Regions from separate parts of the Arthrobacter sp. 10T425 genome, predicted to be linked through region 2. Evidence: riboswitches for the same ligand, from Rfam matches in the RefSeq annotation. Region 2 holds a riboswitch; each other region holds the start of a gene.

Region 1 (7,046 bases), on a different contig from region 2:
TGGTGACCGGCCTGATTGAACGCCGCGGCGGCAGCTCGTCCATGGACCGCGTGGCGGGACTGGCCAAGCTCTCCCCGGTATTGGGGGTCCTGTTCTTCATTCCCGCCATGAACCTCGCCGGAATCCCGCCGTTCTCGGGTTTCCTGGGCAAGCTGGGGCTGCTTCAGGCAGGCGTGGAACTGGGGACGCCGCTGGCCTACGCCCTGGTGATCGGCGGCGTGCTGACGAGCCTGCTGACCCTGCTGGCGATCGCGAGGGTCTGGAACCGGGCGTTCTGGCGCAAGCCCGGGGACGCCGAACACCCCGATCCGGTGCTCCTGGCAGCGCCGGCCGACTCCGCCACGGGTGACCGGGCCGGCAAGACGAATGTGACCCTGCTGCCCCGCACCATGGTGGGCTCCACCCTGGGCCTGGTGGTCTTTGGCGTGGCCCTGACGGTCTTTGCCGGGCCGCTGTTCAGGGTGGCCGACCAGTCCGCCCAGGAGATGCTGGACCGGACCTCCTACATCCAGGCCGTGCTCGGCCCGGACGCGCCCGTGCCGCCGGTGCCCCCGTCGCTCCACCCGGTGCAGGTCCGGGAGGGCGGCGGAAAATGAACCGGAAAAGGATCTCGCTGCGCCAGGAACTGCCGCTGCTGGTCTGGCTCGTCTTTGTCTGGGGCGCGCTCTGGCAGAACTTCAGCCCGGGCAATCTCCTCTTCGGCGCCCTCATCGCGGTGCTCGTGGCGCGCATTTTCTATCTGCCCCCGGTGGAACTCGGCGGCCGCTTCAACGTGCTCCGCGCCGTGCCGTTCGCCCTCATCTTCCTCGGAAAAGTCGTCGCGGCAAGCTTCCAGGTCCTGTACCTGGCCGTCGTCCGCGGCCCCAACGTGGTCAGCGCAGTCGTAGCCGTGCCGCTCCGAAGCCATTCGGACCTCCTGGTCACGGCCACCGGGCACGTGATCTCGCTGATTCCCGGGTCCCTCGTGGTGGAGGTGGACAGGTCGACGTCCACGCTCTACATCCACGGCATCAACGTCCGCAATGCCGAGGACGCGGCCAAGCTGCGCAAAGAGGTCCGGGACACCGAGGCCGGGCTGATCCGGATCATGGGGACCAAAGCCGAACTTTCCGCCCTGACACAGGAGACCGCCGCATGATGCAGACCGTCCTGACGGTGACCGCCGTCGTACTGTCCCTGGCCGCCGCGGGGGCGATCGTCCGGATCGCGCGGGGGCCCTCGCTGCTGGACCGGGTTCTGGCCGCCGACGTGCTGCTGGCCATCTTCGGCGCGGCCCTGTGCATCGACATGGCCGCCAACCGGCACCTGAACAACCTGATGCTGCTCGTTGCGATTTCCCTGATCGGCTTCGTCGGCTCGGTCACCGTGGCCCGGTTCGTGGCCGACAGGCGGGAGGGCGTCCGTGAATCCTGACACAGTGATCGACGCCGTCTCCGCCGTGTTCATGGTGACAGGAGCCCTGATGTCCCTCGCGGCCGCCATCGGGCTGCTGCGATTCCCGGACCTCATGAGCAGGATGCACGCGGCCACCAAACCGCAGGTCCTCGGCCTGTTCCTGCTGCTGGCGGCCCTCGGCCTGCAGATGCGCACCTGGTCGGTGTGGCCCGTCCTGCTGGTGGCCTGGCTCTTCCAGCTGCTCACCGTCCCCGTGTCCGCCCACATGGTGGGCCGGGCCGGCTACCGGACCAAGCACCTGCACCCGGAGCTGCTGAGCTCCGACGAGCTCGAGGCGGTAGTCCAGAAGGCCGCCCAGCAGGCGGCCACGCACGGAGCGGACGACGACGACCGCTGAGCCCCGTCCGGCCCGGCCGGCACGTCGACGGACGCGGCCGGGGCCTTCGACGGCCGCGGCGGGCGCCGCGGCCGGTCGGGTCAGGTCAGACGACGTCCTGGGTCTTGGCGAAGCGGGTGATCGCGCGCTGGGTGCCGCGGTTGGCGAGCACCTGGATGATGGCGCTGACCGAGGCGGAGATCAGGGCGAACGTCAGGGCCGAGCGCAGGGTGGTGGGAACGTCGTCCTCCTGGCCCTTGGGCGGCTTGTTGCCCGTGGACTTTTCCCACATGGTGTCCACCAGCTTGGTGCCGGCAAAGCCGGCCAGGAGGCTGACGCCGGTGCCGAGCAGCTTGATGAGGATGTTCATTCTTCGGTCTCCTTGGGACGGGAACGGTTTTCCCCTAGCCTAGCGTTCCGGGGTGAGGACCATCCGCAGGGCCTCGACCACGAGTTCGTGATCCGCCTTCTGGGGCAGGCCGGAGACGGTGACGACGGCGACGGCGCCCGTGCCGCGCACGTAAATGGGAAACGCCCCGCCGTGGGCGGCGAACTCCGACTGATCCCACCAGGCGTTGTCCTCGATCCTTCCGCCGGCAGCGCGGGCCCGGAGGCCCACCAGCAGGGACGGGACCTCGTACCGCAGGGCGGTGCGCTTCTTGGCGTTGATCCAGCGCTCATTGTCCGGTGTGGCGCCGTCCAGCGCGGCGTGGAAGAGCACCTGCTCGCCTTTGGTGATGTCGACGGCGATGGGCAGCGAGCGTTGCCTGCCCAGCTCGACAAGGAGGAGCCCGAGGTCCAGGGCGTCATCCTTGCTGAACGACGCGAACTGGAGCGCCTCTATCTCGGCCAGCACGCGGCCGATAAGCGCCGCCAGGGAACCCCGCGGCTGCGGCTCACTCGAGTCGGGATCGTATTCCCCGGAGGGATCTTGGGTGACCGGTGTGTGCGACAAAATGTTCCAGCTTTCCGGTGGGTGACGAGGCCGCCCGCTGGCGGGTCCGGGGGTCCGGCACGACGACTCTACCAAGAGGGATTTCCGGGCCGCCGGGACTGCCGCCGTCCGGTCCACGATTGTGACGGCACACCACTGAAAACCCGGCCGTCCGGGTGTAAACTGAGCCAGCCCACAAGGGCGAAAATAGTTACGACAGGGGAGCGCCGCCGTCGGGCATCGCCGGAACAATCCGGGGAAACCTTTGGTGGGCGCTGAGAGTGCGGACAGCCGCAGACCCTCGAACCTGATCCGGTTAGTACCGGCGCAAGGGAGTCGAGTTCTCAGGGTGCGCGGAGGGCGGCGGAAGCCGAGACCGGCCGGCGCACCCTCCCCTCCTGTTCCTCAGGAGGACGACATGACAGATATTTCAGCACAGCATGGTTCCGCCAGCCGTTCATCCGCCCGGCGCAACTACAGCTGGCGCGTGGTGGACATTGTGGTGGCCGCGTTGATCGCCGTTGCCGGCGGCGTCATTTTCTGGGCCTGGTCCCAGGGCGCGAACCTGATCTCGACTCCGGTCAACGCGGTCTACCCGCCGTTGAGCGGACTCTACGCCGGCGGCTGGATGATCCCGGCGGTGCTGGGCATGCTCATCATCCGCAAGCCGGGCGCCGCACTCTTCTGCGAAACCGTCGCGGCCACCGGCGAGCTCATCATGGGTTCGCAGTACGGCACCACGGTGCTGATCTCCGGCATCCTGCAGGGCCTCGGCGCCGAACTGGTCTTCGCGGCCTTCCTCTACAAGAAGTTCAACCTGCCCGTCTCCGTGCTGGCCGGCGCCGGCGCTGGCCTCTTCTGCGGCCTGAACGACTCCTTCCTGCCGTGGGGCTGGAACATCGCCTACGAAGCCGGCGACAAGCTCGCCTACATCGTCTTCACCACGATCTCCGGCGCAGTGATTGCCGGCGGACTGGCCTGGCTCGCCACCCGCGGCCTGGCGAAAACCGGAGTGCTGGGCTCCTTTGCCTCCCGCAAGGCCGCCACGGAGCCCGTCTTCTCCTGAGCCCCGTCGCTGAATCCTGCAGAGAATCATGAGATCTTCACCGAGCGTCCGGCCGGCCGCCGTCACGGCCCGCGGCTGGGGCTGGCGGCATGCCGGACGGACCAGGCCCGCCGTCAGCGGCCTTGACCTGGACATCCGGCCGGGGGAGCGCGTGCTCCTGCTGGGGCCCTCCGGCGCCGGCAAGTCGACGCTGCTCCACGCCCTGGCCGGCGTTCTGGGCGACGGCGCGGCCGGCGACTCCGGGGACCCCGGCGACTCCGGCGACGCCGAGAACACAGACGAGACCGGCAGCCTCCTGATCGACGGTGCCGCGCCACGGGCGCAGCGCGGCCGCGCCGGGCTGGTGCAGCAGGACCCGGAAACGCAGGTGGTGCTCTCCCGCCTCGGCGACGACGTCGCCTTCGGGGCGGAGAACCTCGCCGTCCCGGCGGCGGAGATCTGGCCGCGCGTGCGCGAGGCCCTCGACGACGTCGGGCTGGGACAGCTGCCGCTGGACCACCCGACGGCGGCCCTCTCCGGCGGCCAAAAGCAACGGCTCGCGCTCGCCGGGATCCTCGCGATGCGGCCAGGGCTGCTGCTGCTCGACGAGCCGACCGCCAACCTCGACCCCACGGGCGTCCTGGAGGTCCGCGACGCTGTGGGCCGCTGCCTGGACAAGACAGGCGCCACGCTGGTGGTCGTGGAGCACCGGGTGGGGGTCTGGAAAGACCTGGTGGACAGGATCGTGGTGCTGCAGCCAGGGTCCGCCACGGACTCCGCGGTCTTGATTGACGGACCGCCGGACCGGGTCCTGGCCGAGGCGCGGGACATGCTCATCGGTGCGGGCGTCTGGGTGCCGGGCTACGTCCCGGCGACGCGGATGCGCACACCGGCGCGGGGCGCGGGACAGACTCTGCTCGCGGCCGACGCGCTCGCGGTGTCCCGCGAACGGCCGCGGCGGGCCGGGCTGCGCGACGGCTTCCGCACCATCGCGCCGCGTCCGGTCCAGTCCGGGGTCTCGGTCCGGGTCCGCGCCGGCGAGGCGCTGACCATCACCGGACAGAACGGCACAGGGAAGTCCACCCTGGCGCTGACGCTGGCCGGTCTCCTGCGGCCCGTCGCGGGAACAGTCTCGGCCACGGCGGAGCTGAGCAGCCCCGCCACCGGTCACTCCAGCGGTCGCTCCAGTGGCCGCGTACGCGACGGCCGCGTACGCGACGGCGCCGGACCCGATCCCTACCGGTGGAAGGCCCAGCAGCTGATCGCCAGGATCGGAACCGTCTTCCAGGAACCCGAGCACCAGTTCGTTACCGGCAAGGTCCTCGACGAGCTCATGTTCGGACCGCGCCACCTCGGCTACGGCGAAGACCGCGTGGACGAACTGCTGGAGCGGCTGCGGCTGACGGAGCTTGTGGACGCCAACCCCTACACGCTCTCCGGCGGCGAGAAGCGGCGCCTTTCGGTAGCCACTGTGCTGGCGGCGCACCCCCAGGTGCTGGTCCTGGACGAGCCCACCTTCGGCCAGGATGCCAATACCTGGGCCGAACTCGCCTCGTTCCTCTCCGAGCTCCTCGACGCCGGCACCGCCGTCGTGTCCGTGACGCATGACGCCGAATTCAGCGCCGTCCTCGGCGGCGCCGAACTCCGCCTCCGGCCACGGGAAACCGCCGCCGCGGACGCTCCCGGCCCGGATCTCGAGCTGCCGGAGGGGGCCTCGCCATGAGGGACGCGCTGAGCCTGCGCGGCAACCATGCGCTGCTGACCCGAGCCAACCCGCTCGCCAAGTTCACGGCGGTCACCCTGATCACCCTGGTCCTGGCGCTCTCCATTGACTGGGTGTCGGCGTCGGTGGCGCTGGCGTTCGAACTGCTGCTCCTGCCGCTGGCGGGCCTGACTGTGGCCTTGCTGTGGCAGCGCGGCTGGCCGCTGATCCTCGCCGCGGCGCTGGGCGGCTGGAGCACGGCCATCCTGGCGGCCGATTCCGGACCCGTCCTGCTCAATGCGGGGATCTGGTCCGTCAGCGCCGGTTCCCTGCAGCTGGGGATCGGCTTCATGCTCCGCGGGCTCGCGATCGCATTGCCCGCGGTGCTGCTGATGAGCTGTACCGACCCCACGGACCTGGCCGATGCCTTGGCCCAGAACGCGAAACTGCCGCACCGGTTCGTCCTGGGCACCCTGGCCGCGATGCGGCTCGTCGGAATCATGGCCGAGCAATGGCAGACCATCGGCATGGCCCGGCGGGCCCGCGGCGTGGGCTCGAGCGGCAACCCCTATCAGCGGTTCCGCGCCACGCTGGGCCAGAGTTTCGGCCTGCTGGTGCAGGCGATCCGGAGCGCCTCGCGGCTCGCGGTGACGATGGAGGCCCGCGGGTTCGGCGGTGCCGCCCGGACCTGGGCGCGGCCCTCCACGTTCAGCGGACTCGATGCCTGGGTGCTGCTGGGCGGGCTCGGCATCGCCGCCGCCGCCGTCGCCGCGGCCCTCGGCGCGGGCACCTGGAACCTCGTCTTCCTCACCCGCCAGTAGACCGGCGCCGCCGGCCGGGCAGCCCGGGCAGCCCGGCGGGGCGGGGCGGCCCGGGAGTTTCGGCGGGGCGGCCCGGGAGTTCCGGTGGCCTGCCGGTTATCGCATGGCGTGGGTATCCGTGTGAGATTGGCGCCATTCCGGCCGGAATTGCCGTGGTTTATAAATCATGCGTGATATTTTCGGGAGCATGACTCAACCGACTGCTGAACACGTAGGCATCCTGCTCCGCGAGGCGCGCGGCGCCAAGGGCTGGACCCAGGGGCAACTCGCCGCCGAGCTGGGCACCAGCCAGAGCGCCATCGCCCGGATGGAACAGGGCAAGCAGAACCTGAGCCTGAAGATGATCCAGCGCCTGGAGGCGATCGTCGGGCACAGCATTGTCAAGGTGGGCCGGCCCCAGATGACCCACCTGCGCGTCGAGGGCGGCCGCACCCTCGCCGGCGCGGTGGACGTCAACAGCAGCAAGAATGCCGGCGTCGCGCTGTTGTGCGCCAGCCTCATCAACCGCGGCACCACCACGCTGCGCAGGCTTGCCCGGATCGAGGAAGTCAACCGGATCGTGGAGGTGCTGACCAGCATCGGCGTCGAGTGCACCTGGCTCAACGCCAACGACCTCCAGATCCGCCGCCCCGCCGTCCTGGACCTGGCCTCCATGGATGTGGAGGCGGCCCGACGGACCCGCAGCGTCATCATGCTCCTGGGCCCGCTGCTGGACGAGGCCGACACCTACCGGCTGCCCTACGCCGGCGGCTGCGACCTCGGCACCCGCACCG
Region 2 (7,046 bases):
CATGCTCCGACGTCCTGCCTGGAAACAGTGGACATGTCCCTCGCTGGCCCGGGAACCGACCCCGCCCGTGGACATGCCCACTCCTGGCCGTGAGCACTGGACATGTGGCAACTATGTCGATTTCCGGCTGCGAGCAATGGACATGTTCCAGTGTCCTGCTGGCGAAGAGTCGACATGTCCCTCGCTGGCCCGGGAAACCGACCAAGGCCCGATGGGCATGCCCTCCCCTGGCCCTGAGCACTGGACATATGGCAACCATGTCCATTCCCGGCTGCGAGCAATGGACATGTTCCGGAGTCCCGGCTGCGAGCAATGGACATGTTCCGGAGTCCCGGCTCCGCGCAGTGGACATGCCCAGCGGTCCCGCCGGCGAAGAGGGGTCATGTCCGGGGGAAGCTGTGCGCGCTGGACATGTCCAGCGACCAGCTTGCCTGGGGGAGAACTTCTAGCGCACGGCGACGCGGATCCGGTTGCGCCACGGATCCTCGAAGCGCAGCTCGGCGCCGGTGTGGTGGGATTCGACGCCGGCAACCTTGAGCCGGTCGGCCAGGGCCGTGACGTCGTCGCCGGAGGGCACCTCGATGAGGACCTCGCCCAGGCCCAGCGTGTCGCGCCGGGGGCCCGCGCCGCGGCTGTTCCAGACGTTCATGGCCATGTGGTGGTGGTAGCCGCCGGCCGAGACGAACAGCGCCTGGCCGTGCCAGCCCGCGGTCTTTTCGAAGCCGAGCGTGCCGACATAGAAATCATGCGCCGACTGGACGTCGCCGACCTGCAGGTGGACGTGCCCGACGCCGGCGGCGGCCTGGCGCTGGCCGGCCACGGACTCCTCGGTCAGGTATTGCTGCAGGTAGCGCTGCGGCGGCAGGGCGAGACTGTCCATGACGACGTTCTTGCCCTCCCAGGACCACGCCGCCCGCGGCCGGTCCCAGTACAGCTCGATGCCGTTGCCTTCGGGGTCGTTGAAGTAGAACGCCTCGCTGACGAGGTGGTCCGCGCTGCCGGTGAAGGACTGGGGCTCGTACTGGGCCGCGGTGGCGATGGTGGCCGCCAGGGAGTGCTGGTCCTCGAAGAGGAGGGCGGTGTGGAAGAGCCCGGCCTCGCCGCGGGAAGGTAGATTCAGGCCCGGGGCAGGCGCCAGATGCACCAGCGGCTTCTGCTGGCGCCCAAGGTAGAGCCCGCCGTCCTGTTCGGCCACAGTCTCCAGGCCGAGGGCGCGCTGGTAGTAGTCGGTCATGAGCTTCATGTCGCCGACCTTGAGCATCACGGTGCCCATGGTGAGTTCGGCAGGAAGGAGGTCCTGGGTGCTGGCTTCTGCGGTCATGGCAATGCTCCGTGGATTCTGTAGCCACCGGCCTTCGGCGACTCTACGTAAAGATAAATTACTTGAAGCTTCAATTTATTCCAAAACATGGACTGGCGCCCGGCCTACCGGCAGCCCACGCAGCACGATGTGCCGGATCTGGCGGAGCGTGGCCGGATTGCTCCGCGGATCCTCGGCGGTGACGAGGACGTCAGCGCTTGCCCCTTCACCGATGGACTCCGCGCCGAGCCAGGTCCGCGCAGACCAGCTCGCGGCGTTGAGGGCGGCAGCGGCGGGAAGGCCGGCGGCGTGCAGGGCCTGGATCTCGTCCACGATCCTGCCATGGCTGATCACGCTGCCGGCGTCGGTACCGGCATAGATCGCCAGCCCGGCCTCGTGGGCTTCGAGGATCCGCTCCGCCCGGCGCTCCCACAGCGAGCGCATGTGGGCTGCGTAGCGGGGGAACTTGGCCGCCGCCCGGGCGGCGATGTCCGGGAACGTGGCGATGTTGATCAGGGTGGGCACGATGGGAACACCCTGTTCGAGGAAGCGCGGCAGGTGCCGCGGCAGCAGCCCGGTGGCGTGCTCGATGCAGTCGATCCCGGCGTCGAGCATGTCATCGAGGGTGTCTTCGGCGAAGCAGTGTGCGGTGACGCGGGCCCCCTCATCGTGGGCGGCCTGGACGGCGTCCCTGATGGTCCGGGCGGGAAAGCTGGCGGCGAGGTCGCCGGCGTCGCGGTCGATCCAGTCCCCCACGAGCTTGACCCAGCCGTCGCCCGCGCGGGCTTGCTTCCGCACGGCCTCGACGAGATCCTCCGGCTCGACCTCGACGGCCAGGCCCGGCAGGTAGCGCCGGGTCCTGGCGAGATGCCTGCCGGAGCGGATGATCCGGGGCAGGTCCGCGCGCTGCTGGAGCCAGCGGGTGTTGTGGACGGCGCCGGCGTCGCGGACCAGGAGTGTCCCGGCGTCGCGGTCCGCCAGGGCCTGGGATTCCGCGGTGTCCTCGGTAACGTCCCCGCCCGGGCCGAGGCCGATGTGGCAGTGCGCGTCCACGAGGCCGGGCATGACCCAGCCGTCCAGCACGAGGTCAGGCGCGGCGGCCGGACGGCGGAAGGTTAGCAGGCCGCCCACCGACCAGAGCCCGCGGCGTTTCTGGTCCGCCGCGGTGAGGATGGGGCCGCTGAACTCGATGATGCCGGTCATGACCTAAAGCCTAATCCGCATGACGATCCGCCGGCCAAGACCGTCCAGCCCCAGCTGCGCTTCGTGGATCCGCAGGGCGCCCAACGCCTGTCCTGGCTGGGCGAGTTCCTCGAAACCGCAGCTCGCATAAAACGGCGCATTGAACGGGACGCCTTCGAAGGTGCAAAGCGTCATCGATAAATAGCCACGGCTCCGGGCCGCATCAAGGGCTGCCTCCACCAGGGACCGTCCTATCCCCCGCCCGGCGGAGTCCGGCTGCACGGAGAGCTGTTCCAGATGGGCCTGGCCGCCGACCTCGTCAACGCGGGCAAACCCTACGGGCGGGTTACCGGCGACAAGTGTGAAGAGCGGCTCAACCGGCGTCGTCAACTCCGGAGCCGGGAGCGTCTGGTTCCCCAGCTCCGCTTCGAGGATGCGGTCTGCTGAGGCCTCGAGAACCGGCAGCGCCGGGAGGTCTTCCGGCGTCGCCATCCGGATGCGGGGCACGGCCCTGGGCAGAGTCACAATGCCACGCTAACACCGCGGCCCGACCGCACTCCGTCACACTCGAGGGCCGGCCGGAGGTGCGTGGTAGTTTCGTCTACGACCACACGGGTGCCCCTGCAGGGGCTGAGATCGGGCTGACGCAGCCTGCGACCGTTGAACCTGTCCGGGTAATGCCGGCGAAGGAAGTGAGCTTTTCCGTGAACACCCAAGTGACACAGCACAGCCCTGTCCAAATTCAGTCCGCAGCCACCACGCAGTCGCTGAAGTCCCACTCGCTGGCCTTCAGCACGGATCCCGAGCATGGCATCCGCGTGCCGGTGACCGAGATCGCCCTGGAACCCTCCCCGGGCGACGTCCGGAACCCGCCGTTCCGGGTGTACCGCACTGCCGGCCCGGGCAGCGATCCGGTCCGCGGGCTGGAGCCGTTCCGCACCCCCTGGATTGAGGCCAGGGCGGACACCGAACCCTACGCCGGCCGCGAACGGGAGCTGCTCGACGACGGCAAATCGGCGGTGCGCCGCGGTGCTGCGTCGGCCGAGTGGCGGGGCGGCCGGCCGGTGCCGCGCCGGGCCGTTGAGGGCAGGACCGTCACGCAGATGCGCTACGCCCGGGACGGTGTCATCACCCAGGAAATGCGGTTCGTCGCGCTGCGCGAGAACTGCGATGTGGAGCTGGTGCGCAGCGAGGTGGCCGCGGGCCGCGCGATCATTCCCAACAACGTCAACCACCCCGAATCCGAGCCGATGATCATCGGCAAGTCGTTCCTGGTGAAAATCAACGCCAATATCGGCAACTCAGCCGTGACCAGCTCCATCGCCGAGGAGGTCGACAAACTCCAGTGGGCCACGCAGTGGGGCGCGGACACCGTCATGGACCTCTCCACCGGGGATGACATCCACACCACGCGCGAGTGGATCATCCGTAATTCCCCCGTCCCCATCGGAACGGTCCCGATCTACCAGGCGCTGGAGAAGGTCAACGGTGAGGCGAACGCCCTGACCTGGGAGATCTTCCGGGACACCGTGATCGAACAGTGCGAGCAGGGCGTGGACTACATGACCATCCACGCGGGCGTGCTGCTGCGGTATGTGCCCCTGACGGCCAACCGGGTCACCGGCATCGTGTCCCGCGGCGGTTCCATCATGGCTGGCTGGTGCCTGGCGCACCACCGGGAGAACTTTCTGTACACCCACTTCGATGAGCTGTGCGAGATCTTCGCACGCTACGACGTCGCGTTCTCGCTGGGCGACGGGCTGCGGCCGGGCGCGACGGCGGATGCCAACGACGCGGCACAGTTCGCCGAACTGGACACCCTGGCCGAGCTCACGCAGCGGGCCTGGGACTTCGACGTGCAGGTCATGGTGGAGGGCCCCGGGCATGTGCCCTTCCACCTCGTCCGGGAAAACGTGGAGCGCCAGCAGGAACTCTGCAAGGGCGCCCCGTTTTACACACTCGGGCCGCTCGTCACGGACATCGCACCGGGCTATGACCACATCACCTCGGCGATCGGCGCCACCGAGATCGCCCGCTACGGCACTGCCATGCTCTGCTACGTCACGCCCAAGGAACACCTCGGGCTGCCGAACAAGGACGATGTGAAGACGGGCGTGATCACTTACAAGATCGCCGCCCATGCCGCGGACCTCGCCAAGGGCCACCCGGGCGCGCACGAACGCGACGATGCCCTGTCCAAGGCAAGGTTCGAGTTCCGCTGGCGGGACCAGTTCGCGCTGTCCCTGGACCCGGTCACGGCCGAGGCCTTCCATGATGAGACGCTTCCCGCGGAGCCGGCCAAGACAGCCCACTTCTGCTCGATGTGCGGCCCGAAGTTCTGCTCCATGCGGATCAGCCAGGACATCCGGGACGAATATGGATCAGCAGATTCGCAGGCGGCCCTAGCGCAGATGGCGGCCGGAATACGGGCGAAGAGCAACGAGTTCCTCGCCTCGGGCGGCAAGGTCTACCTGCCGCAGCCCTCGGTGGGAGAACCCGCAGCTTCCTAGGACGCCCGGGCGTGCTGGTGCCGGCTGACCTCGGCAATGTAGGAGCGGATGGCCCGGTCCCCTTCGGCTGAATCCTGGGGCCGGTGCCCTCCCGGCGCCGTGCGGTGCAGGGCGCCGGTCTCGCGCAGGTAACCGGCAATTTCCTCATACAGCGGTTCCCAGCCGCCGGTCAGGACAAGGGTCGGCACGCCCGGCACGATCTGCAGCGGGGCTTCCCACGGCGGCGCCTGCAGGCGGAGCCGGCGCGCAGCCCGGAGGGCCTCCGGCGTCGTGGCTCCCGGGGCGTCGGCCGCGAACGCGCGGCGGATGAACTCCCGCTGGAAGTCGTCGTCGCTGAGGTTGTACCGGACGTCGAAGAGCGGCTGCATCAGGGCCCGGTGCGCGGCGGTGGCCGGGAGCTCCGCGGTCAGGGACAGGCAGGCCGGTTCCACCAGGGTCAGCGACTGGACGAGGTCGGGCCGCTCGACGGCGGCCATCATCGCCGCGATCGCGCCCTGCGAATGGGCCACCACATGGCCGCCGGCCTCGCCGCGGCCGTCGTCTGCCAGCGAGGCGAGCACGATGGCGGCGTCGGCCGCGAAGTTGGATTCGAGCGGTTCCGCGACGGCGTCAAACCCGTGCCGCCGCAGGAACAGGGCGTCGTAGTCCAGCGCCATTCCGTGCTGTTTTGGCCACGCGGCGGCGCCGAAGCTGCCGTCCCCGTGGACGAAGACTACGCGCTGCTTGAACATTGTCTAACCCTATGGCACTTCAGTGCTGATGCCGCCGGCGACACAGTGCCGGCGGCCGTCAGCACTTGCGGCTACTTGCTGCCGCCGAGGAACTTGTCGAAACCCTTGGGCAGGTTCAGCTGGGACGGATCGAAGTCGCCGCCCTGCTGGCCGAACGACGCGCCGGTGGGCAACGCCTTGGGGCCGGCGGCACGCCGGGCCTCGGCGTCGCGCAGTTCCTGCGCCGCCTTGGCCGGGTTGCCGGAGCGGGCCTTCTTCTTGGGCGCGGACTTGGCTCCCTTGCGGGCACCGCCCCCGCCGCCCATGCCGGGCATCCCCGGCATGCCGGGCATCCCGCCGCCGGCGGCCATCTTCTTCATCATCTTCTGGGCCTGGGCAAAACGTTCCAGCAGTCCGTTGACCTCGGAGACGTGCACGCCGGAACCGCGCGCAATACGGGCCCGGCGGGAGCCGTTGATGATCTTCGGAGCCACGCGCTCGTGCGGGGTCATCGAGCGGACAATGGCCTCGACACGGTCGATCTCGCGCTCGTCGAACTGCTCCAGCTGCTGGCGGATGTTCTGCGCACCCGGCATCATCATGAGCATCTTCTTCATGGAGCCCATGTTGCGGATCTGCTGCATCTGGGCGAGGAAGTCATCGAGGGTGAAGTCTTCCTGGTCGGCGAACTTCTTCGCCATCCGGGCGGCTTCATCCTTGTCCCAGGACTTCTCGGCCTGCTCGATCAGGGTGAGGACGTCACCCATGTCGAGGATGCGCGAGGCCATGCGGTCCGGGTGGAAGAGCTCGAAGTCGTCCACGCCTTCGCCGGTGGAGGCGAACATGACCGGCTTGCCGGTCACCGACGCGACGGAGAGCGCGGCGCCGCCGCGGGCGTCGCCGTCGAGCTTGGAGAGCACGATGCCGGTGAAGTTGACGCCCTCGTCAAAGGCCAGGGCAGTGTTGACGGCGTCCTGGCCGATCATGGAGTCGATCACGAACAGGACTTCGTTCGGGACGATCGCGCGGCGGATCTGGCGCGCCTGCTCCATCATCTCGGCGTCGACGCCGAGACGGCCGGCGGTGTCCACGATCACGACGTCGTGCAGGGTGCGCTTGGCTTCCTCGACGCCGTCACGGGCGACGGCGACGGGGTCTCCGGCAGGGTGGTCCAGTTCGGTGGACGTGGCGCCCGGGTGCGGGGCGAACACGGGTACGCCGGCGCGCTGGCCGACCACCTGCAGCTGGGTGACGGCGTTGGGCCGCTGGAGGTCGCAGGCCACCAGCATGGGGCTGTGGCCCTGGGACTTGAGCCATTTGGCGAGCTTGCCGGCCAGGGTGGTC
Region 3 (7,046 bases), on a different contig from region 2:
CACCGGGACGCTGCTGTTCACCGGCCCCGTCACCGCAGGCACCATCCGCAAAATCGCCTGCGACGCCGACATCATCCCCGTCGTCCTCGGCGGCGAGGGCCAGGTCCTGGACATCGGCCGCGCCTCCCGCATCTTCCCGCCCCACATCCGCAAGGCCATCACGGCCCGGGACCGGGGCTGCGCCTTCCCGCAATGCACCATCCCGGCCCCCTGGTGCGAGGCCCACCACATCACCTACTGGTCCCGCGGCGGAACCACCGGAACCGGCAACGGAACCCTGCTCTGCTCCCAGCACCACCACGTGATCCACAAGGAACACTGGAGCATCCAGATGCGCACCGGCATACCCTGGTTCATCCCGCCACCCCACCTCGACCCAGCCCAGACACCCCGACGGAACACCTACTTCCGCCTGGAGTGACCCCGTGGCCGCCGCGTGACAGAAGCCCTGACGGCCGGGTCACCGTGGGGGTCGAACGGCAGCGGCCCGGACGGCCGGGTGGAACAGATACTTCCGCCCCCACCAGTAGCGCCCCGCGGCGCTTACGGCTAGTCCCGCCGACACGTCACCGCCTCCACCGCGCGCAATATCGGCTGCGACTTCGACATGATCCCCGTCGTCCTCGGCGGCGAGGGCCAGGTCCTGGACACCGGCCGAATCTCTCCGCGTCCGGGGGCGAAGCCCACCCAATCACGTAGTAGTTCCGCGCCGGAACCACTGGGCTGGACAACGGGACAGGTCGATAATAAGAGCTCTGGGAGCGGTGGTTATTCCTCAGAGAATCTTGCGCCGAAGACTCACGATTGCAACGCAGTTAGGGCTGCGATAGTTTGTGCCTTGAACGACACAATCATGTGGAACCTGGGACGCCACTGTTAGGTGGCGCTCAAGTGTGGATATGAGCCACGCGCGTACTCTTTCAAGAAGGGTTTCGCTCGATGGCAAGCTGCACCAAGATCACCTACTCCACCCCCTGGCACGCGAACCGCGCGCTCAAGGAAATCATCCGGCAGGGCTCGTCATCTGGGGGCAAGTTGCCCGCGAGCGTATACCCATGCGGAGGCTGCAAGGGATGGCACCTGACCTCGAAAAGGGCAGCTGGAAAGGCAAAGAAGTGGCAACGCCATTCTTCGTGAAAGTTTCACCAGCGCGCTAATGGGACCCTGCGTACTCGCACAACCACGTGATCCACGAGGACTGTGGACCATCCGGATGCGGACCGACGGCATACCCGGTTCGTCCCCGCCGCACGTCGACCCGGCCGGGCCGGACCGGGCCGGGCCTACCGATGATCGCGCCGGCGCGTCATCAAGAGCAAGGGTGATCAGGAGGTCCGGCCGGCGCAACCAGATCAGCCCCGCCGGCCGAGCGGGCGTTAGAGGAACTCGGCCCGGCCTTCCATTGCCGAGGACGCCAGTGCGTGTTCCCGCCGCGGGATCCTGCCGGCCGCTTTCGCCAGCCTGCCGGCGATGACGGCATGTTTGAAGGCCTCGCCCATGAGCACCGGATTCTGCGCACGGGTCACCGCCGTAGCCAACAGCACGGCGTCGCAGCCGAGTTCCATCGCCAGGGCAGCGTCCGAGGCCGTGCCGATCCCGGCATCCAGCACCACGGGCACGGACGCGCGCGAGACGATCAGCTCGATGTTGTGCGGGTTCAGGATGCCCAGTCCGGTGCCGATCGGGGCGCCCAACGGCATCACGGCCGTCGCGCCGAGGTTTTCGAGCCGGAGGGCAAGCACGGGGTCGTCGTTCGTGTAGGCGAAGACCTTGAAGCCTCGGGCCACGAGCTGTTCGGTTGCGTCCACGAGTTCGACGGCGTCCGGCAGCAGTGTGTGCTCGTCGGCAATGACTTCGAGCTTGACCCAGTCCGTTTCCAGGGCCTCCCGCGCCAGCTCGGCGGTAAGGACGGCGTCCTTGGCGGTGAAGCAGCCTGCCGTGTTGGGCAGTACCCGGATCTGATGGTCCTCGAGCAGCTGGAACAGCGAGCCCGTCTCCGCCGGCGAATAGCGGCGTATCGCCACCGTGGTCAGCTCCGTCCCGGACGCCACCAGCGCCGCCCCGAGCCCGTCCAGGCTCGGCGCACCGCCGGTTCCCATGATGAGGCGGGAGCCGAGCCTTACGCCGTCGACCACGAACGGATCGGCCACCGCACCGGTCATGGGGACGGCCTGTGCTCCTGCGAACGTCGTCTCGTTCATGCTGGTCATCCTCCTTGGACTGCCGTGACAAGTTCGACGTCGTCGCCGTCGGCGAGCGCCGTGGCGTGCCACTGGCTGCGCGGCACCACTTCGGCGTTGCGGGCGACGGCGACACCGAGCTTCCGCCCGTCGGCGGCGCGGCCGTCGGGGCCGATGCTCCGGCCAGTGAGCTGGCTGACGAGTGCGGAGACGGAGGCGCCGTCGGCGACGCTCTGATCCGTTCCGTTAAGTCGGATGTTCATGCTGCTTCCTTCTTAGGGCTGTCCCCGGACGTAACCGGGATGCGGGAAAAACGGTCGGGGCGGAACCCGGCCCAGCGCGGGTCCGGCGTGAAATCCATGAGTTGCCGGCACACGGCGGCAGCGGCGGGGGTCAGCAGGACGCCGTGCCGGAAGAATCCTGTGGCGATAATGAGTCCCGGGACGTCGCCGCCGTCCGCTTGTGCGACCCGCCCCAGCAGCGGGGCATTGTCCGGGGTTCCGGGCCGCGCCCGCGCCGTGGCTTCCAAAAGCTCCAGCTCGGCGACCGCAGGCACCAGCTGCTGGGCATCCCGCAGCAGCTGGTAAATGCCGCCGGCGGAAACTGCGTGCGGATCCGACGGTCCATCCTCCCGCTGGGTGGCCCCGATCACCACGGTGCCGTCCTGGCGGGGGACGATGTACACCGGGATGCCGCGCACCATGCCCCGCACGGTGGCCGTGAGCAGCGGTTGCAGATGCGGAGGCACGCGGAGCCGGAGGATGTCGCCGTAGACGGGCCGCAGCGGCAGCGCCAGCCCGGCCGGTAGCTCCTCGAGCGCGGCGGCGCCGAGCCCGTTGGCGACCACGGTCTCGGCAGCCCGCACGGTACCGCCGCCGGCCAACCGCACACCCGCCACCTGTCCGTCCTGCCACAGCAGTCCTGCCGCGCGCCGCCGGACGAAGCTGCCGCCTTCCGCACCGAGCACGCCGGCGAGCCGGGTGATCAGCAGGCGGGGGTCCACCTGGTGGTCGGCCGGGATGTCGAAGGCACACGAGATGCCGGGACTCAGGAGGGGCTCCCGGGTGCGCGCCTCGCGCACTGTCAGTGGCTCCACGGCCAGGCCGCATGCCTTCTGGACTTCCCTCAAGTCCGCGAGCGCGCGCCGGTCCGCCGCGTCGGCCCCCACCGCCAGGGTCGGCGTCGTTAAGTAGCCGGTACCTGCCGGCGAATCCGCGCCGGCGGCACCGGCGTCTAGAGCCGCAGCGAATCCTGGCCACAACCGGGAGGCCTCAAGCATCAGTTCCAGGAGCTGTTCCTCCTGGTAGTGCAGTTCACTCACGGGGGCCAGCATGCCGGCCGCGGCCCAGCTGGCTCCGCTGCCGGGAGCATCATCGATCAGGACCACGGATCGGCCCGAGCGGATGGCCTCGAACGCGATGCCATGGCCGATCACCCCGCCGCCGATCACGGCCACGTCGGCAGTCGTATCCCCCGCGATGATTCCCTCTGCGGTACCGGGCCCCGTGTCACAAACCTGGGCGTCGGCGTCATTTGCGGCTCCGGCCGCACGGCCGGCTCGTGTGCCCATGAAGAATTCCTTCCCTACGCCGGTACTAGCCGGATCAGGTCAAGCGGTCGGCTCTGACGCCCTCTCAGCCGGGCAGCGGCGACATGGCTGCTGCGGGCTCCCGCGGTATGCGCCCAGTTTAGAGGAACTAGGCTGGTCCCATGAGCCAGGACCCCCTCCACACCACCGCCCGCCTCTATCTCTGCACCGACGCCCGCAGGGACCGCGGCGACTTCGAGGACTTTGTGGACGCCGCCTTCGCCGGCGGCGTGGACATCATCCAGTTGCGCGACAAGTCGCTCGAGGCCTCCGAGGAGCTGGAACTGCTGGAGGTCCTGCACACCGCGGCGCAGCGCCACGGGCGGCTGTGGGCCGTCAATGACCGGGCGGACATCGCCTCCCTGTCCGGGGCTCCGGTGTTCCATGTCGGTCAGAAGGACATTTCGCTCGACGCCGCCCGCGGCTTTCTCGGCAAGGATGCCGTGATCGGCCTGTCCACCCACAGCCCGAAGCAGGTGGACGCCGCCATCGCTGCCGCGCCAGGCCGCAAAGGGCTCGATTATTTCTGTGTGGGCCCCGTGTGGGCGACGCCCACCAAGCCCGGACGCGCCGCCGTCGGCCTCGATCTGGTGCGCTACGCCGCCCAGGCGATCGGCGGGGCGGACGCGGAGGGAACCGGCAAGGTCGACGAAAGCGTGCTGCCGTGGTTCGCAATCGGCGGGATCGACCTCAGTAACGTGGAGCAGGTAGTCGATGCCGGTGCCCGGCGGATCGTCGTGGTCCGGGCGATCACCGACGCCACTGATCCGGCCCACGCCGCCGGAGCCTTGCTGGCGGCGCTGGACGCCGCCGCATCCTAAGCAGGTCCCCAGCCCGTAATGCCGGCCGGCACTGAATCTATCCGGCGAGACCCAGCTCCGTCATCCGGCGCGCGTGGTTCGCTGCGAGTTCGGCCGCCAGGCCGTTGACCAGCGCCCGGGCGCCGGCGTCGTCCAGCCCTGACAGTCCGCCGAGGAACGCGTGCTCGGCGCTGACACGCTGGGCGTGGTTCAGCACTTCCCCCAGCAGACGCCTGGCCCACAACGCCAGGCGCGACGCCAGCCGGGGGTCATCGGCCAGGGCCGCCTTGATGCGCGCCTGCAGCACGGCCGTGGACTCACCGGTGGAGCGGACCTGCCCGATCAACTCACGGGTCGCGGCGTCGACGTACCGGCCCACGACGCCGTAAAAGTCCGCGGCGACCGTGTCGATCACGTAGGCCTTCATGAGGGCCTCGTACCAGTCCGACGGGCGCGTGCGTTCGTGGAAGTGGTCCACCGAGGGCTGGAACGGCAGCATGGCGGCCTCCGTATCCAGGCCCATGTGTTCGAGCCGGATTCGGACGAGTTCGTAATGCTGGAACTCGACCACCGCCATCCTGCCCAGCAACGCACGGTCATGCAGCGTGGGCGAATACCGGGCACTCGAGGACAGCCGCTCGAAGGCGGAAAGCTCGCCGTACGCCAAGACTCCCAGCAGGTCGGCAAGGAAGCTGTTGTAGAGGGCAGGATCGTCCGCAGTTGCGCTCATCATCCAAGACTAATAGCGGAAATCGGGCTACCCTGATTTTCGTGTCACATCATCGCCTGACCCCCAGTGTCCACGAGCAGCAGAACCAGCTTGCCGGGGCACTCAAGGCGTTGCGCACCACGCTGGAACTGCCCGGCCCGTTCCCCGAGGATGTGCTGCGCGACGCGGAGGCGGCGGTGGCCGAGCACAAGCTCCCGGACCTTGACCTCACGCACGTCGAGTTCGTGACTATCGATCCGGCATCGTCCACCGACCTGGACCAGGCCCTGTTTATCGAACGGAGCAACGGCGGCTACAAGGTCTTCTACGCCATCGCCGACGTCCCCTCCTTTGTCGCCCCGGGCGGGGCGCTGGACGCCGAGACCCGGCGCCGCGGCCAGACCTTCTACACCCCGGACGGCCGGATTCCGCTGCATCCGGAGATTATCAGCGAGGCCGCCGGCAGTCTGCTCGCCGGGCAGCTGTGCGCGGCGTTCGTCTGGGAGTTCGAGCTCGACGCCGCGGCAGAGGTCGCCTCGGTCCTCGTGCGCCGGGCACAGGTCCGCAGCCGCGCGAAGCTCAACTACAAAGGCGTCCAGGCCGAGCTCGACGCCGGCACCGCGGCGCCCGTGCTGCAGCTGCTGAAAGAAGTAGGCCTCAAACGGGTGGAACTGGAACGACTGCGCGGCGGCGCGAGCCTGAACATGCCGGAACAGGAGATCCAGCAACTGCCCGACGGCGGCTACCGGATCGTAGCGGCCCCGCCGCTGCCGGTGGAGGACTGGAACGCCCAGATTTCACTCATGACCGGGATGGCAGCCGCGGCGCTCATGCTCCAGGGCAAAGTCGGCATCCTGCGCACCATGCCCGCCCCGGACGAGGCATCACTGCGCCACTTCCACCGGCAGACCCACGCCCTCGGCAAGCCCTGGGACGGGGAAATGCGCTACGGCGAGTACCTGCGGACCCTTGACCCGACGGACCCCCGGCAGCTGGCCATTGTGCATTCGGCCGGGATGCTCTTCCGCGGTGCCGGATACACACCCTTCGACGGCACAGTGCCCAACGCCGCCGTCCAGTCCGCCATCGGCGCCGCGTACGCCCATTCCACGGCACCGCTGCGGCGGCTGGTCGACCGCTTCGTGCTGGTAATCTGCGAGGCCCTGAGCAACGGCACCGAAGTTCCTGCCTGGGCCCGGGAGGCGCTGCCGTCCCTCCCCGCCATCATGGGCACCTCGGACCAGCTGGCCGCGAAACTGGAGCGGCTGTCGCTGGACACCGTTGAGGCGGCGCTGCTCGTCAACCACGTCGGCCAGGAATTCGACGCTGTCGTCATCTCCGGTCCCAAGCCGGCCAAGGGCACCAACGGCACCAGCAACGGCAACGGCGGGAAGACCAACGGCAACGGAAACGGCCCGTCCGGGATCGTCCAGATCGCCGAGCCCGCCGTGACCGCACGCTGCCCCGGCGAGCTGGAACCGGGCACCAAAGTCCGGGTCCGGGTGGTGTCCTCGGACATCGCCACGCGGGAAATCCAGTTGGAGCTCGTGGGCTGACGGCCGGCTATCGGTCCGTTGACGGCCCGCTGGCCGTCCTCACGCCGTCCCCACGCCGTCGCCAGCCAGCGCTGCCGGCCGCCCTCCCGGTCACCTCCCGAGGCGCAATCACCCGCCCAGTCGAGGATCCACGCCTTGTACAGCTAGACTGAAGAGGTAGAAATGGATGCCCGGTCGTTGATTTCCATGATTTTCGAATTCAACAAGCCCGCC

The links. Region 2 has a riboswitch for thiamine pyrophosphate ahead of thiC (phosphomethylpyrimidine synthase ThiC). Riboswitches for the same ligand answer to the same signal wherever they lie in the genome.
Region 1: it holds a riboswitch for thiamine pyrophosphate, as region 2 does, so the genes downstream of both, AC1DDH_RS12550 (ECF transporter S component) here and thiC (phosphomethylpyrimidine synthase ThiC) in region 2, are expected to answer to the same signal.
Region 3: it holds a riboswitch for thiamine pyrophosphate, as region 2 does, so the genes downstream of both, thiO (glycine oxidase ThiO) here and thiC (phosphomethylpyrimidine synthase ThiC) in region 2, are expected to answer to the same signal.

Annotation. Positions count from the first base shown of each region.
Region 1 is NZ_JBFTGZ010000009.1:150,942-157,987, reverse strand. It holds gene AC1DDH_RS12580 (Na+/H+ antiporter subunit D) at 1-596, shown strand, start outside; gene AC1DDH_RS12575 (Na+/H+ antiporter subunit E) at 593-1,138, shown strand; gene AC1DDH_RS12570 (MrpF/PhaF family protein) at 1,135-1,413, shown strand; gene mnhG (monovalent cation/H(+) antiporter subunit G) at 1,445-1,792, shown strand; gene AC1DDH_RS12560 (DUF4235 domain-containing protein) at 1,878-2,141, opposite strand; gene AC1DDH_RS12555 (heme-degrading domain-containing protein) at 2,181-2,726, opposite strand; TPP riboswitch at 2,914-3,057, shown strand; gene AC1DDH_RS12550 (ECF transporter S component) at 3,124-3,771, shown strand; gene AC1DDH_RS12545 (ABC transporter ATP-binding protein) at 3,800-5,473, shown strand; gene AC1DDH_RS12540 (energy-coupling factor transporter transmembrane component T family protein) at 5,470-6,273, shown strand; gene AC1DDH_RS12535 (UDP-N-acetylglucosamine 1-carboxyvinyltransferase) at 6,461-7,046, shown strand, end outside.
Region 2 is NZ_JBFTGZ010000022.1:35,093-42,138, reverse strand. It holds gene AC1DDH_RS19440 (VOC family protein) at 446-1,321, opposite strand; gene AC1DDH_RS19435 (amidohydrolase family protein) at 1,397-2,503, opposite strand; gene AC1DDH_RS19430 (GNAT family N-acetyltransferase) at 2,507-3,007, opposite strand; TPP riboswitch at 3,084-3,191, shown strand; gene thiC (phosphomethylpyrimidine synthase ThiC) at 3,187-4,992, shown strand; gene AC1DDH_RS19420 (alpha/beta fold hydrolase) at 4,989-5,723, opposite strand; gene ffh (signal recognition particle protein) at 5,795-7,046, opposite strand, start outside.
Region 3 is NZ_JBFTGZ010000013.1:123,241-130,286, reverse strand. It holds partial or broken gene AC1DDH_RS15600 (HNH endonuclease signature motif containing protein) at 1-421, shown strand, start outside; gene AC1DDH_RS15595 (thiazole synthase) at 1,377-2,201, opposite strand; gene thiS (sulfur carrier protein ThiS) at 2,207-2,443, opposite strand; gene thiO (glycine oxidase ThiO) at 2,440-3,750, opposite strand; TPP riboswitch at 3,744-3,864, opposite strand; gene thiE (thiamine phosphate synthase) at 3,891-4,589, shown strand; gene AC1DDH_RS15575 (ferritin-like fold-containing protein) at 4,627-5,301, opposite strand; gene AC1DDH_RS15570 (RNB domain-containing ribonuclease) at 5,340-6,833, shown strand.